One region of the Catenibacterium sp. GCM10023432 genome, then DNA from elsewhere that is predicted to be linked to it. Evidence: riboswitches for the same ligand, from Rfam matches in the RefSeq annotation. Region 1 holds a riboswitch; the other holds the start of a gene.
The links. A riboswitch is a leader RNA that binds a small molecule or an ion and turns the genes downstream of it on or off. The one in region 1 is predicted to bind ZMP and ZTP.

Region 1 (8,447 bases):
TAGATTTGATTTCGTCGAGTTCATCATGATTTGTATTAATGATAATTGTCGTATAATGATGCTTCTTTAAGAACTGATCAATGTTCATCATCATACGACTAGAAGCATATGAAGTAAGAGTAGGGCATACAATACCCACAGTATGTGTCTTGTTGGCTTTTAAATTCGCAGCAAGCACATTAGGCTCATAATCATACTCTTTTACAATTTTCTCTATCTTCTGACGTGTTTCTTCTTTTACATAGCCACCATTAAAATAACGAGAAACAGTTGTCTTAGAAACACCTGCAACTTTCGCAATATCGGCCATAGTCATCTTCTTCATGTTAATCCTCGCTAAATAAACTCATGATTTCTTCACCACTCATAGTTGTAATAGAACCACTATTACCTTCTACAAAACGATCTGCAAGATCCTTCTTTGCGGCCTGCAATGTCTGAATCTTTTCTTCAATAGAATCAGCCATAATCAATTTATATACAAATACCTTATTCTTCTGTCCAATACGATACGCTCTATCAGTTGCCTGATTTTGTGCAGACATATTCCACCAAGGGTCAAAATGAACAACACCTTCTGCAGCAGTCAAGTTTAAACCAGTACCTCCAGCCTTCAAACTAATTAAGAAGACTGTTGTATCATCGTTTTGATAAGCATCTACTAATCCTTTACGTTTCTCTTTTTCTGTATCACCAGTCAACATATGATAAGATGTCTTACTCTTATCTAATTCTTTCGCAAGAAGATTCAATAAACTCTTAAATGACGAGAATACAATAATCTTCTTATTATTATCCTTATATGTCTGAATAATATTCAAGCAGGCTTCCATCTTAGAAGACTTATGTTTTATATCATCAAATACAATACGAGGCTCACAGCAGATCTGTCTTAACTTAGTCAACATGGCAAGAATCTGAATACGATCCTTAGACCCATCTAAAGTCTTTAATAACTGATTGGCCTGTGCTAAATGTGCTAAATAGAGCTTTTTTTCATCTTCACTGAAGTCTACAAGTACAGTATTTTCAATCTTATCAGGTAAATCCTTTAATACTTCATTCTTCGTACGTCTTAATACAAAAGGTGAAATCATCTTCTGTAATTGTGTCTGAACCTCTTCATCATGATCCTTGACAATAGGTGCTTCATAATGAGACTTAAAATAACGATAGTTATATAAATAGTCTTTATTTAAGAAGTCAAAGATGGACCATAACTCAGCAAGTGAGTTTTCAATAGGTGTACCAGTTAACGCAAAACGCTGTTTACCTTCTAATGACTTAACTGCAATCGCATTCTTAGTTTTCTGATTCTTAATATACTGCGCTTCATCTAAGACAATAAAATCAAATGTGATACCTTTATATTGTTCATAATCCTTACGAATATAGTCATAAGAAGTAATCATAACATCAAACTGATTATAGCTTTTAATAATCTCTTTACGTTCCTTCGCACTTCCCATAACACAAGTCACCTTTAAATGAGAAGAGAACTTATTAAACTCATCTAACCAGTTTAAAATCAATGAAGCCGGGCAAATAATAATAGAAAAGTGATGTTCATTACTTTCTAATAAACTCATAATCTGAATCGTTTTACCTAGCCCCATATCATCTGCAAGAATACCACCAAAATGTAGATCATTCATAGTAGAAAGCCATTGGAAACCTTCCTTCTGATAATCTCTTAAAATAGGTACATAACGCTCATTTAAAGGATGTTCATGATGTGTATAGTTCTTTAAATGGTCTAATACATCCTTAAATGATTCTTCACGGTTGACCTGTACATATTCAAAACCTTGAGTGGCTAAGTCCATCTGATGAGCTCTATTCAGATTTAAGTCAATAGTACCATCTTCAGAAATATCTTTAGGTAGAATATGATACTGATCCATCATCTGACCTAACTCATCTAATTCATGTGTATCAATGTAAAGTAACTGACCATTCTTTAAACGATGATAACGTTTCTTCTTCTGATGACTTGCTATAATATCAGCCAGTTCTTCTTTAGGAACATCTAAAGAATCCAGATCCATTTCTAATAAATTATGAGAAACCTTAATACCAACAGATAAGTTCATAGACTTCTTAGAACCAATAGCCTGTAAAGAATCAGATACATAAACATCTGTCAACTTATTCAAGTGATTTAAACCATCATGAATCATATCAATTGTTTCATCACGATGTGTATCAAAACGCATAGGTCCTGACATATCATCAGGATTATATTTCTCTAGGAAACTAATAATCAAATCTGCCTTTAAAGAATGAGGCACATCTTCTTTAAGAATATCATGCTTACCATCCTCATATGTTCCAATTAGGCTAACTAAAGCATATTCATCTTCATCTACATCTGCATAGATTTCTAAATGCGTTTCTTCCTTAATCTTATCTTCTAGACCTATATACTCAATATATTTCTTTGTAGGAGAAATAATATAACGTGTAAAGTTTTCTAACTGATCATGGGATACATAAAGACGCTGTAATGTATCAAATCGATTCAATAACTCAACACTTACTCCCTGCTTATCAAAACGATAACGTGTAAAAGAATGTGTGGAAGGGCTATAATTATATAAGTTCTTCTTACCAATATAGTAAGGTGAGAGGTCTGTGTCCAATTCTAGAATTGTATCATGCTTATCCTTAGACACTGATACAACAGGATGTAATTCATCCTCTAAACGGGCAAAAGGATGCATTGCCTGAGGGATTTCTTCAAGTAAATCCCAGAAAGCATCGACATTATCATCATTGATGAATAAAGTGTTATTACTAGATAAATGTGAATGATAATATCTTAAAATAAATTGATAAATCTTCTTTGAAGGTTCATCAAGAATATCAGGATTATGCACAAAAGCGAGTGTCTTCCCATACGTATGATATTCATTATTTTGCATTTGTGTCACAAAATTAGGAATACTCTTTACAATATAATCTCTATTACGTCCAATCTTTAAAGTAATGCCAAACTGCCAGTCATCTGCAAATAGTCTTAAATGAACAGGTGTAGAATCAACAGGTGTAAACTGATTCACTAATTGTTTTTTTATATAATCAGTCAGTTCATTGGTTTCCTTTTCTCTTTCTTTACGTCTATATTCCTGCATACGCTGTTCCCATAAAAGACGTTCTCTCATAGCACTTTTCTTTTCTTCCTGTGCACGCTTTTGTAAATCAACAGCATAACGATAAGGGAATGTATTAGGAGATAACTCCTGAACCTTTAAGATAAGGGCGCCTATATGACCACAGGCTGTATATTCATCGGCATAAATACAATTACAGTCTGTAGAAACTATTTTAGAATTGGGATTTACAAGAACACGAGGAAGATAGATATTACCATTAATCATAACCTTACCAGAAATATGATAATAACCACGATTATCAGTTGTAATAGAAACATTCACAACATAATCTCTTCGATAATATTCTCGTGCAATATCACGGTTACGTGCTCTAGATACAACACGTTCAAATTCATTGTCAGTGATAAATAACATAGCAATTCCTCCTAATCTAACTAATTATATCATAAGAAGGAACACAAAAAAACTGGAATAAAATTTATTCCAGTTCAACAGGCTCCTGTTGTAGAGTTAAACCATATTTCTTTTCAATAATAGAAACGATTTCTTCTCTAGCCTGTTTTAAGTGTGCATAACTTTGTGCACTTTCATTAATTAAGATCAGTGCAGCTTTCTCAGATACACGCATGCCATGGAAAACCATTCCCTTTAATCCAGCATGGTCTATCAACCATCCAGAAGGGACTTTATTTCCTTCCCATACCGGTACATTCATACCTCTTAAACGATCAGCTTCAGCATCATCTAAATAAACATTCTTAAAGAATGATCCAGAACTTGCCATTTCTTCAGGTTTAGGAAGCTTCGACCAGCGTATTTCAGTCACCATCTCTCTAATAGATTTAGGAGAGAAATCAGTAATCTGATGTTCTTCTACATAATTCTGTAAAGAAGTATAGAAAGGAGGAGTAAGTGTATCATGACTTAAGTGAATAGTCATAGAGATAATCAAATAACGTCCTGCATCTTCACCATGATTGAAGATACTTGATCTATAGCCTAGCTTCATATCTTCTTTCTTAATAGTGACATACTTTTCTTCCTTTAAATCATAAGCAAGAACAGAGTCTAATACCTGTACAATTTCCTGACCATAGGCACCTACATTCTGTACAGGTGCAGCACCTACTGTACCAGGAATAGCACTCAATGCTTCAATACCAGATAAATTTTTTTCTGTAGTAAAAGCAACAAGATCATCAAGTAGTTCTCCACCCATTGCAACAACTGTCAATTCATCAATAGAACGTATACCCTTAATACGGTTTAAAAGAATAACCCCCTTGAAACCTTCATCTTTTCCAATTACATTACTTCCTGTTCCTAAAATAAATACAGGAAGATGACGTTCTTTTGCAAATAAGTAAGCTTTTTCTACATCTTCTACGGTCTCTAATTCAATCACATAACGCGCTAGACCGCCTAGGCGCATTGTAGTGAGTTCCTTGATTTCTACATTCTCATTTATTCTCATAAAGTGCATTATAACATAGTTTTTTCAAAAGTGTGCATTAATGATGGAACAATCTCTGATGTGTGAATGCAAGAACCATATCATACTTATCACATGTATCAATAACATGGTCGTCACGAATAGAACCACCAGGTTCACCCACATACTTCACACCACTCTTATGGGCACGTTCAATATTATCTCCAAATGGGAAGAATGCATCACTACCTAGTACAACATCTGTATTCTTCTTTAACCATTCTTTCTTTTCTTCTCTTGTAAATACTTCTGGTTTTATCTTGAAATAGTTCTGCCATACATCCTCACCAAGTACATCTTCATAATCATCTGATACATATGCATCAATTGTATTATCCTTTTCAGCACGTTTTAAACCATCTGCAAACTGTAAACCTAATACCTTAGGATGCTGACGTAAGAACCAGACATCTGCCTTATTACCAGCAAGTCTTGTACAATGGATACGAGACTGCTGGCCAGCTCCAATACCAATAGCCTGACCATTCTTGACATAACATACAGAATTAGACTGTGTATACTTTAATGTGATCATAGAAAGGATTAAGTCATGTAATGCATGTTCAGGGATATCTTTGTTTTTAGATACAACATCTTTAAACATCTCTTCATTAATCACGCAGTTATTTCTACCTTGCTGGAATGTAATACCAAATACCTGTTTGATTTCTACTGGATTAGGTACATAGTGAGGATCCATCTGTAATACACAATAAGTGCCTCTTCTTTTCTTCTTAAGTATTTCTAAAGCTTCTTTTGTATAACCAGGCGCAATAATACCATCACTTACTTCACGATTAATAAGCTTAGCAGTCACTTCATCACATACATCAGAAAGAGCACAGAAATCACCATATGAACTCATACGGTCACTACCTCTTGCCTTAATATATGCATTAGCAATTGGACTTAACTCTTCAGCACTTTCCTTTACAAAATACATCTGTCTTTCTACTTCAGTTAAAGGTGTCCCAATAGCTACACCGGCAGGAGATACATGCTTAAAACTTGCTGCACAGCTCATATGAGTTGCTTCCTTTAATTCCTTCACTAACTGCCAGCTATTAAAAGCATCTAATAAGTTGATATAACCAGGTTTACCATTTAAGACAGTAAAAGGAAGTTCTCCTTCTTCCATAAACACCTTAGCAGGTTTCTGATTAGGGTTACAGCCATACTTTAATTCTAATTCTTTCATAGATTCCTCCAAAAAAAGAAGCCGACACATACTCCAGGCTTCTTTGCCCAGACGGTCGGCTTCTTCATTTTGATTTATTATACTCCCTGTGGTCAATTCCACTTCCGTCAGTCATATAACTAATGTTATTATAGTAAAAAGAGTTGTATAAAACAAGCAGAAAACCCCACCTCAATATAAAAATAGTGTGGGGTGAATGCTTTTAATGCATCTAATTGAGAAATTCTGGAGTTAGAAATCGTATAATACATATAGGAAACTTCTTTTCCTAAATCTACAGAAAGGAGATTATATATCTTACAGTCAAGCAGCAGGTAAAGCATCTGTCCAAGGAAGACTATTGTTCCATCAAGGAATTATGTCATATTGCAAAGAATCTTACTAATCAGGCAATCTATAACATCAGACAGCACTACTTTGCGCCAAGGCAAGTATCTCAAGTTTGAGTTGAACTATGCACTTCTGAAGTCGTCTGATAACTATAGAACGCTTAATTCCAATATGGCACAGCAGATACTCAAGGTTGTAGATGGTTCATTCAAATCATTCTTTGGTCTTCTTAAAAAGGCAAAGCAGGGAAAGCATGCACTTAGGGACTGCAGACTTCCACACTATCTTCCTAGTGATGGATATACTACACTCGTCATTGGATTTGTAAGACTTGAAGGGAATAGGCTCATACTTCCATATTCAAACAGCTTCAGAAAGACACATAAGGCTGTTGAGATTACTATTCCACCTATACTGCTTGATAAGAAAGTGAAGGAAATACGTATCATACCAAAGGCAGATGCCAGGTTCTTTGAAATTCAGTATACCTATGAAGCTGAATGCATTCAAAGGAATCTCAATACAACAAATGCACTGGCATTAGACCTTGATATCAATAATCTTGTCACTGGCCTGTCAAGTAAAGTTGAAACATTCATCATCGATGGAAGAAGACTGAAGTCCATTAACCAGTGGTTTAACAAGAAAAATGCAAGATTACAGTCCATCAAGGATAAGCAGGACTATGACAGGAAGACAACCAACAGACAGAAGGCATTAGCACGCAGGCGTAACAATAAAATAAATGATTACATGAACAAGACTGCACGCATTGTGATTGATTACTGTATCAATCATGATATCGGAACTCTTGTTGTGGGCTATAATGAAACATTTCAGAAGGATTCCAACATTGGCAGAAGAAACAATCAGATCTTCGTCAATATTCCATATGGAAAGCTGAGAGATAAGCTTGAATATCTCTGTGAGCTGAATGGCATCATACTTGTAATGCAGGAGGAATCCTACACCTCAAAGGCCAGCTTCTGGGATAAGGATGTCATACCAGTCTATAAGAGTGATGATACTGAAGAATACTATTTCAGTGGAAAGAGAATACATCGTGGACAGTATAGAACAGCGAGTGGACAAGTTCTGAATGCAGATGTGAATGGTGCATTAAATATCTTGCGTAAAAGTAGAGTTGTGGATGTAAACATCCTATACAGTAGAGGCGAAGTGGACACGGAATAAGAATAAGGATTGCCTAGCAATAGGTGGAGACTTAAATATCAATCTTCTTAAACGGATGCGTAAGCATCCTAGAAGCCTTGACTTCAAATACGGAGTATTAAGTCGAGGTAGTTCACAAAACAAGCATTTTCATTATATAAAAACAGAATGTAAACGCTTGCATAATTGCGATTATTAGGTTACAATTAAGTCAGAAAGAGAGGAGGAAGACCTCCTTAACATATACATTCATCTCAAAGAACTTAGTCAGAAAGGAGAGATTCCCATGGGATACTGTGACTGAGTATCCGTTGAGGATACTCAATTAAATTAGGAAAAACGTATTTATCCACCAATAATGATTTATATGCTTTATTAATAATATGGTCTATAAGAAAGGTGGAAAACGGGAGATAGTTCCTGAATATAATAATAAGGTACGTTGATCTATATATCAGAAGGCTGTGAAAAGGTTTTCTATTTATCTATTAACGCTGGAAATTGAATCCAAAAGATGTAATCCTAGTATCCAGCAGAAAAAGCTATGGTGATGTAAAAGCCATAGCTTTTTCATTTGGAGAAAAAAACTCCTTGTCGATGGACAAGGAGATTTTTGCGCAGGTAAGCTCACTTAGAGTACTTCTACTGCTGGCGTAGTTGTATTGTATAGTATATGTATACTAACGTCAATTGTATTTGTGAAAAAGCATCTATTTTACAATAAATTTTCATTTTATAAAAATTTGTTGTAAACGCTTGCATTCGTACAAATGATAATATATGATATAAGCGAAAAGAGAAGACAGAAGATAAAACATTAAATATAAGACATGTTACTTGACTTCCTAGTCTAACGAACCGAAAAGTAAAATGAAGAAATACGGCAATTATAGTAAGACTCGATCTTATATTCAGTGAGAAATGAAAATTTCTAATAAAATGTTGAATCCATTACTAGTCTAATAATAAAAAGAACTCAATATCAATAAGATGGGTTTGACAAATTATTCAAATGAGTCTAATGCTTCTCCTTATATAGCAAAAGAGGAATCCAAATGGGTTCCTCTTTTCATTAGCTTTCTTCTATTTCTAATAGTTCTAGATAACGTTCATTCTTTTCTTCTAAAGTCTTTTCAAC
Region 2 (8,447 bases), on a different contig from region 1:
TCAATAAGCTTAGTATTTAATTCCTGAACAAGTGCTTTACCTTCAAGATACTTAATATCATACTTAGCATCACGTGCATCAAGATTCTTAAGCTTTAATAAACGTAAGTTCTTCTTCTTTTCTAATACTTCTAAAGCATCATCATCAAAATCAGGTGCTGCAATGATTTCTAAGAAAGTCTTCTTCATTTCTAAAGCAGTTTCCTTATCAATCTTATAGTTTACAGCGATGATTCCACCAAAGATAGAAGTTGGATCACCTTCATAAGCACGCTTATAAGATTCATAACCAGTCTTACCAATAGCAACTCCACAAGGTGTTGAATGCTTAATTGCAACAGTCACTAACTGATCACCAAATTCTCTTACGCAGGCAACTGCACCATATAAGTCATTCACGTTATTGAAAGAAATTTCTTTACCATGTAACTGTTCATAATCTAATAAAGAATGCTGAACATATGGATCAACGTAGGCATTTGCACTCTGCTGAGAGTTTTCACCATAACGTAAATGATCTGTCTTCTTTAATGAAATATTTAAGATATCAGGGAATTCATCATGTACCTGATCAGCGAAATAACGAGAAATCATTGCATCATAGCTTCCTGTTAAGCTATAAGCCTTATAAGCAAGATTCATTCTGAATTCAAAATCAGTCTTATCTTCTCTAATAGCTTCTAATACAGCATCATAATCTTTTGGATCAGTAACAATCAATACATCCTTGAAGTTCTTAGCAGCAGAACGGATCATTGAAGGTCCACCGATATCAATATTTTCAATCATTTCAGCCATTGGCTTTCCAGCCTTAAGCGCTTTTTCAAACTCATAGAGATTACAACAAACAAGATCAATAGGTGTAATACCCATTTCTTCTACAGTCTTGACATGTTCTTCTACATCTCTTCTAAATAGAATACCACCATGTACTTTTGGATGAAGTGTCTTAACTCTTCCATCAAGAATTTCAGGGAAACCTGTCACATCATCGATTTCAATAGCTTTTACACCTGCTTCTAATAGTTTCTTATATGTTCCACCAGTAGAAACAACTTCAAATCCTAATTCTTCAAGACCTTTCGCAAATTCAACAATACCTTCTTTATTTGTAACTGATACTAACGCTCTTTTCAACTGATCTTCACCCTTTCATTTTCTACAGAAACACGTCCTTCACAATATAAAGCAACAGCTTCTGGTAAGATTTCATGTTCGATTTCCAAGACACGTGCCTGAATATCTTCAGGAGTCTCTAAATCTGAAATATCAACCGCTCTTTGTAAGATGATTGGCCCACCATCCACTTCTCCAGTAACGAAATGAACAGTTGCACCTGATACCTTCACACCTCTTTTAAACACCGCTTCATGGACATGCATTCCATAGAATCCAGGACCACAGAAAGATGGAATAAGTGAGGGATGAATATTAATAATACGATTCTTATATTGTTCAATCAGCTTATCTCCAACAATAGCAAGATAACCAGCTAATACAACAACATCAATCTTTTCTTCTTCAAATCTCTTTAAGATCACATCTTCATCCTTGATCCATTCTGCCTGAATACCATGAAGACGGGCTCTTTCTAAACCGTAAGCCTTCTTACGGTTAGAAATAACCAGACGGATCTGTCCATTGATTTTTCCGGCTTCACACGCATCGATGATGGACTGAAGATCAGTTCCACCACCAGATACGCATACAGCTATGTTTAGCATAATTCTGCTCCCTTTTCACCTTCAGCAATATAACCTACTTCATAGCTTTCATAGCCAGCAGCATTAATTGCTTCGATAGTCTTTTCAACATCTGCAGGATCAACAGCAAGAACCATACCTAATCCCATATTGAATGTGTTGTACATCATCTTTTCTTCAACGTTTCCTGCTTTTGCAATTAAGCCAAAGATAGGAGGTACTTTATAGCTGTCCTTCTTAACAACAGCCTTTACACCATCAGGTAACATTCTAGGAAGGTTTTCATAGAATCCTCCACCAGTAATATGGCTACATCCCTTAACCTTGATACCAGCATTCTTTACGCTCTTTAATGCTTTTACATAAATCTTAGTAGGGGCAATTAATGCTTCACCTAAAGTAGTACCTAATTCATCATAATAAGTATCTAAAGATTCCTTAGTCATTTCAAATACGCTACGTACTAAAGAGAATCCATTACTATGTACACCAGTAGATGCAATACCAATTAAAGCATCACCAGGCTTGATTGTAGAACCATCAATAATATCTTTCTTATCTACAACACCTACTGCAAAACCAGCTAAATCATAATCATCAATAGGCATTAACCCTGGATGTTCTGCAGTTTCACCACCAACAAGGGCACATTCAGACTGAATACATCCTTCAGCAACACCCTTAACGATAGTCGCAATCTTTTCAGGATAATTCTTACCACATGCAATGTAATCAAGGAAGAATAGAGGTTCTCCACCTGAACAAGCAATATCATTCACACACATTGCGACTGCATCAATACCAATTGTATCGTGTTTATCCATTACAAAAGCAAGTTTTACCTTTGTACCACAGCCATCAGTACCAGATAAAAGAACTGGTTCTTCCATATCCTTGATCTTGCTTAAATCAAAAGCACCAGCAAAACCACCAATACCACCAAGTACTTCTGGTCTCATAGTCGCTTTAACATGCTTCTTCATTAATTCTACTGACTTATAACCTGCTTCAATGTCTACTCCAGCTTTTTTATAATCCATGTTTCTTCATCCTTTTATCTATTATTTTTCCATTCTTGCAAGAACTGCTTTATAAGTTTCAATTAAATCTCCGATATCCTGTCTGAATACGTCTTTGTCATACTTCTTGTTAGTATCTACATCCCATAAACGGCAAGAATCTGGTGAGATTTCATCAGCTAATACGATTTCGCCTTCTTTAGTCTTACCAAATTCGATTTTGAAATCTACAAGCTTTAAGTTTAATCTTAAAAAGAAAGCCTTAAGTAATTCGTTGATCTTTAATGTTTCAGATTTAATAGTGTTATATTCATCTCTAGTGCAAAGACCTAAAGCAACAGCATGGTCTTCATTGATTAATGGATCACCATATTCATCATTCTTATAACTAATTTCAAAAATTGGTTCTGCTAAAACAACACCTTCCTTAGCCCCAAGTCTCTTACAGAAAGAACCTGTTGTAATATTACGCACAATAACTTCTAGTGGGAAGATTTCTACTTTCTTAACTAAATCATCAGTATCATTTAACTTTTCAATCATATGAGTCTTGATACCAGCTTCTTCTAACATATCAAAGATAATACCTGAAATAGTGTGGTTTAATACACCCTTACCAGCAAACTGATCATGTTTTACACCATTACCTGCAGTTGCATCATCTTTATAATGCATTAAGATAACATCTTCATTATCAGTTGCAAAAATTTCCTTAGCTTTTCCTTCGTACATTAATTCTTTCTTTTCCATTGTTGTTTTCTCCTCTTATCTGTATTTTTCTGAAATTTCGTTATTTGTATCTAAGCAGGCTTTTTCCATAGCCTGACGGTTGTTCTTTAATTTTTCACTTAATTCTGGATATTTGATTGCCATGATTTCAAGTGCTAACCAAGCAGCATTCTTAGCACCATCAATTGCAACTGTTGCAACTGGGATACCAGAAGGCATCTGGACAATTGATAATAAGGCATCCATTCCATCTAAACTTGCACCTTTAATTGGAATACCAATAACTGGTAACACTGTCATAGAAGCAACGACACCAGGTAAGGCAGCAGCCATACCCGCAGCTGTTAAAATAACATCTGTTCCATTGTTGTTGCATTCTTCTACAAATTCACTCAATGCACGATGTGCACGGTGTGCAGATAAAGCACGTACTTCAACATCTACGCCATATTCTTTTAATATAGCAATTCCTTTTTCTACCTTTGCTTCATCAGAGGCAGAACCCATAATTACTGCAGCTTTCATTTCAGTCCTCCATTATTTTCATTATGACTTTCATGATCTAGGTGCTCAGAGGCCTTTCACCTAAACTTGACCTCAATTATTAGAATAAACCAGTAATCTTACCTTCTTCATCAATGTCCATATTATTAGCAGCTGGTACTTTTGGTAAACCTGGCATACGCATAATATTTCCAGAAATAGCAACTAAGAATCCAGAACCAGTATTTGGAATCAAATCATTGATTGTTACCTTGAATCCTTCAGGACGTCCAAGTAAAGTCGCATCATCTGATAAAGAATACTGAGTTTTCGCAATACAGATTGGTAAATCACCTAAGCCCTGAGCAGTGAACTTCTTGATCTTGTTAGCTGCCTTCTTAGTGAAGACAACATCATCTGCACCATAGATTTCTTTGGCGATTGTCTTGATCTTTTCATCAATAGGCATATCTAATGAATAGATAGGTGCATAATGAGATTCTTCTGTATCAAGAATATTTAATAGCTTGTTAGCAAGATCAATGCCTCCTTCGCCACCCTTAGCCCATACTTCAGAAATAGATACTTCAACATTTAATTCCTTACATATATCATCTAATAGCTTTAATTCAGCTTCTGTATCTGTAGGGAAAGCGTTAATAGCAACGATACAAGGTAAACCAAACTTCTTGATGTTTTCAATATGTTTAGTTAAGTTACCAATACCCTTCTTTAATGCTTCAAGGTTTTCAGTACCTAATTCTTTCTTATTGACACCACCATGCATCTTTAATGCACGAACAGTCGCAACAATGACAACTGCATCTGGATTTAATCCAGCCTGACGACACTTGATATCTAAGAACTTTTCAGCACCTAAATCAGCCCCAAATCCTGCTTCAGTAATGGCATAATCGCCAAGTTTCATAGCAAGCTTTGTAGCCATAACTGAGTTACATCCATGAGCGATATTGGCGAATGGACCACCATGTACAAATACTGGAGTATGATCTAAAGTCTGAACAAGGTTTGGCTTGATAGCATCCTTTAATAATAAAGTTACAGCACCAGTTGCATGAATATCATCAACAGTGACTGGCTCACCATCATAATTATAAGCAACAATCATTCTTGCAGCTCTTGCTTTTAAATCTTCAAGAGAAGTAGATAAACATAAGATACCCATCACTTCACTTGCAACACTAATATCAAAACCATCTTCACGAGGAACACCATTTGGTTTACCGCCTAAACCAACAACAATATGTCTTAAAGCACGATCGTTTAAGTCAACAACTCTCTTCCATACAACCTGTCTAGTATCAATATTCAAAGGGTTACCCTGCTGAATAGAGTTATCAAGCATTGCCGCAATCAAGTTATTTGCTGAAGTGATGGCATGAATATCACCTGTAAAATGAAGGTTGATATCTTCCATAGGAACAACCTGGGCATATCCTCCACCAGCTGCACCACCTTTAATACCAAAGCAAGGACCTAAACTTGGTTCACGCATTGCAACGATAGACTTCTTACCTAACTGATGTAATGCCTGTGATAAACCAATCATTGTAGTTGTCTTACCCTCACCTGCAGGTGTTGGGTTAATTGCAGTCACAAGGATTAATTTACCATCTGGATTATTTTCAACTTTCTTAATAGTTTCTAAAGAGATTTTTGCTTTATATTTACCATATAATTCTAAATCATCTTCAGTCAGTCCAATCTTTTCAGCCACATTTTTAATTGGCTCCATGACTGTACTCTGTGCAATTTCTACGTCTGTTAACATTTTTTTGTTTTTCCTCTCTTTCAGGTTATTTTCTTTCAAAACAATTATATACTAATCCAGTACCTGCATGCTTCCATTTTTTCAAAAAAACAAAAAAAGAGCCTACTAAGTCCAGGACGTTGCCCAGACGGTCGGCTCTTCAAGAAATTATACTCCATGTGGTTAATTCCACTTCCGTCAGTCGTATAATACAGTTGTAGTGTATCAAATAACCTATTGTTTGACAAGCACAAATTTGATTAAATAGTGGCATAAGTTTATAATATAAAAACGGAGGTAATGACTATGTTTAAAGAAGTAGATGTAAAGACATTTGATTTAAAAATATTCAATAAATTGAATAAGGAATGGGCACTACTCAGTGCAGGTAATAAAGACGCATTTAATACTATGACTATTTCATGGGGCGAGATGGGTACATTATGGAATAAGCCAGTGATGACTTGTTTTGTAAGACCGCAGCGTTATACAAAGGAATTTATAGATTCTAATGATAAGATGACTCTTTCATTCTTTAATGGAGAACATATGAAAGATTTAACAGTATTAGGTAGAGAATCTGGACGTGATGGAGATAAGATTGCGAAGACTGATTTAACACCTACATTTATTGAAGGTCTTCCTACATTTGAAGAAGCAGACATTATCGTTGTGGGAAAGAAACTCTATGAAGATACAATCAAGCCTGAATGTTTCTTAGATGAAACACTTGTGGATAAGAATTACCCTAATAAAGATTTCCATACAATGTATATCTGTGAAGTTGAAAAGATCTATATGAAATAAGAGAAGCGCTAGTTCGCTTCTCTTTTTAGTTCATTGTATTCTCTTATCTGGTTATATTCTTCGATTGTTTTCTTAATATCATTAAAGATATGTGGGTCAAGTGTCTTCTCTAATTCACCTTCATCCACAAACTTATAATCTGTATGTTCAAATGAAATCTTAACTTGATCATTTGTAGGAATACACAAGAAACCAATACCCACTGTCTGATAATGTGGTCTAATAGCCGTAAATGTATAAACTGGCTTAATGATTTCAATATCTAGTCCTGTTTCTTCCTTTAATTCTCTAACAAGCGCCTGGTGAGGATCTTCCCCGTATTCTAATCCCCCACCTGGTAATTCCCAATAACCAAGTCCATCTGATGAAGGTCTCACACGTTTTAAGATTAATGTCTTGCCTTCATAAATCACAATACCTTTGACTGTAATATGAAATTGTATGTCCTTATTCTCCATATTCTTTTGCCCCCTTTTTACTATATTAGCACAACTCTTGAATGAACGTTACAAAAAGGTGCAGTATGTGTGTTTCAAATAATTCAAAAATTGTATATAATAGTCACTGAGGTGAATAAAATGATTGATTTTAAAGAAGAAGTATTAAAGCATAAAGAAGAAATGCTGAAAGATTTAAAGGACTTATGTCTGATTCCTTCAACTCTTGATGAATCTACTGCGAAAGAAAATCAGCCATTTGGTGAAAATAACCGTAAAGCGCTTGATTTAATGCTTTCTATCGGTCAAAGAGATGGATTTGTTACTGATGATTGTGATGGATATGCTGGTTCTATTGATATTGGTGAAGGAGAAGAATGTTTTGGTATTCTTGGACACTTAGATGTTGTGCCTACTGAAGGTCAGGAATGGGATTATCCAGAATATGATATGACTCTTGATGGAGATACACTCTATGGTCGTGGTGTGGCTGATGATAAGGGGCCTTTAATTGCTGCTTATTATGCTGCTAAAATTGTTAATGAACTTGATTTTGAAAAGAAGATGAAGGTTCGTATCATTTTTGGATGTAATGAAGAAAATGGTTCTCGCTGTATGCATTACTATTTCCAGCATCGTCCATATCCAAAGATGGGATTTACTCCAGATGCTGATTTCCCTGTTGTATATGGTGAAAAAGGTAACTGTCATTTCATCATCAAGAGTAAAACAGATGATGATAAGGTAATCTCTATTCATTCAGGACGTGTAGTGAATATCGTACCAGATCAGGCTAAAGCTGTATTAAAGGGTACTGACTATGAAGAATCATATAATGCATTCTTAAAAGAAAATAACTTCAAAGGTTCTTTAGAAGTTGTAGATGGTAACACACACTTATTCTTAAAAGGTAAGAGTGCCCATGCATCTCAGCCTCAGTTAGGTAATAATGCCGCAAGTAACTTATGTCATTATATTGCAAGTGTAACTGATAATAGCTACGCAAAATTCGTTGATGAATATTTATACAATGATTATTTAGGCGAAAAGTTCAATGTCGCATTTACTGGTGAAATGGGTGCTTTAACTGTTAACCTAGGTATCTTAGATTATGAAAATAATGAAGGTTCATTAACTCTTGATTTACGTCTTCCTCATGACTCAGACAATGATGAACTTGTTAAGAATGTAGATGAAGCTGTTAATAAGTATGGCTTGAGTGAAGAACATGATATTGGTCCTGCATTATATGTAGATCCTAATAGTGAATTAGTTCAGAAGCTTCATGAATCATATGTACAGTTCACAAATGATCATGAACATGGTCCTCAGACTATCGGTGGTGGAACTTATGCAAAAGAAATGCCTAACTGTGTTGCTTTTGGTTGTGAATTCCCTGGTAAAAACCATCATATGCATGAAGAAAATGAATTAATTTCATTAGATGATTTATTAACTGCAGCTGCTATCTACGCTCAGTCTCTCTATAATCTTCTTAA

Region 2: it holds a riboswitch for ZMP and ZTP, as region 1 does, so the genes downstream of both, ACFOZZ_RS01400 (formate--tetrahydrofolate ligase) here and ACFOZZ_RS08020 (phosphoribosylaminoimidazolecarboxamide formyltransferase) in region 1, are expected to answer to the same signal.

What each region holds. Positions count from the first base shown of each region.
Region 1 covers NZ_JBHSEB010000057.1:2,463-10,909, reverse strand. The annotation lists gene ACFOZZ_RS08035 (LacI family DNA-binding transcriptional regulator) at 1-325, opposite strand, end outside; gene ACFOZZ_RS08030 (DEAD/DEAH box helicase) at 327-3,530, opposite strand; gene murB (UDP-N-acetylmuramate dehydrogenase) at 3,595-4,590, opposite strand; gene ACFOZZ_RS08020 (phosphoribosylaminoimidazolecarboxamide formyltransferase) at 4,628-5,806, opposite strand; ZMP/ZTP riboswitch at 5,845-5,931, opposite strand; gene ACFOZZ_RS08015 (RNA-guided endonuclease InsQ/TnpB family protein) at 6,173-7,330, shown strand; gene ACFOZZ_RS08010 (ABC-F family ATP-binding cassette domain-containing protein) at 8,382-8,447, opposite strand, start outside.
Region 2 covers NZ_JBHSEB010000003.1:33,219-41,665, forward strand. The annotation lists gene purH (bifunctional phosphoribosylaminoimidazolecarboxamide formyltransferase/IMP cyclohydrolase) at 1-1,136, opposite strand, end outside; gene purN (phosphoribosylglycinamide formyltransferase) at 1,133-1,723, opposite strand; gene purM (phosphoribosylformylglycinamidine cyclo-ligase) at 1,717-2,742, opposite strand; gene purC (phosphoribosylaminoimidazolesuccinocarboxamide synthase) at 2,764-3,471, opposite strand; gene purE (5-(carboxyamino)imidazole ribonucleotide mutase) at 3,487-3,975, opposite strand; gene ACFOZZ_RS01400 (formate--tetrahydrofolate ligase) at 4,055-5,725, opposite strand; ZMP/ZTP riboswitch at 5,840-5,920, opposite strand; gene ACFOZZ_RS01405 (flavin reductase) at 6,011-6,511, shown strand; gene ACFOZZ_RS01410 (NUDIX hydrolase) at 6,520-6,969, opposite strand; gene pepV (dipeptidase PepV) at 7,090-8,447, shown strand, end outside.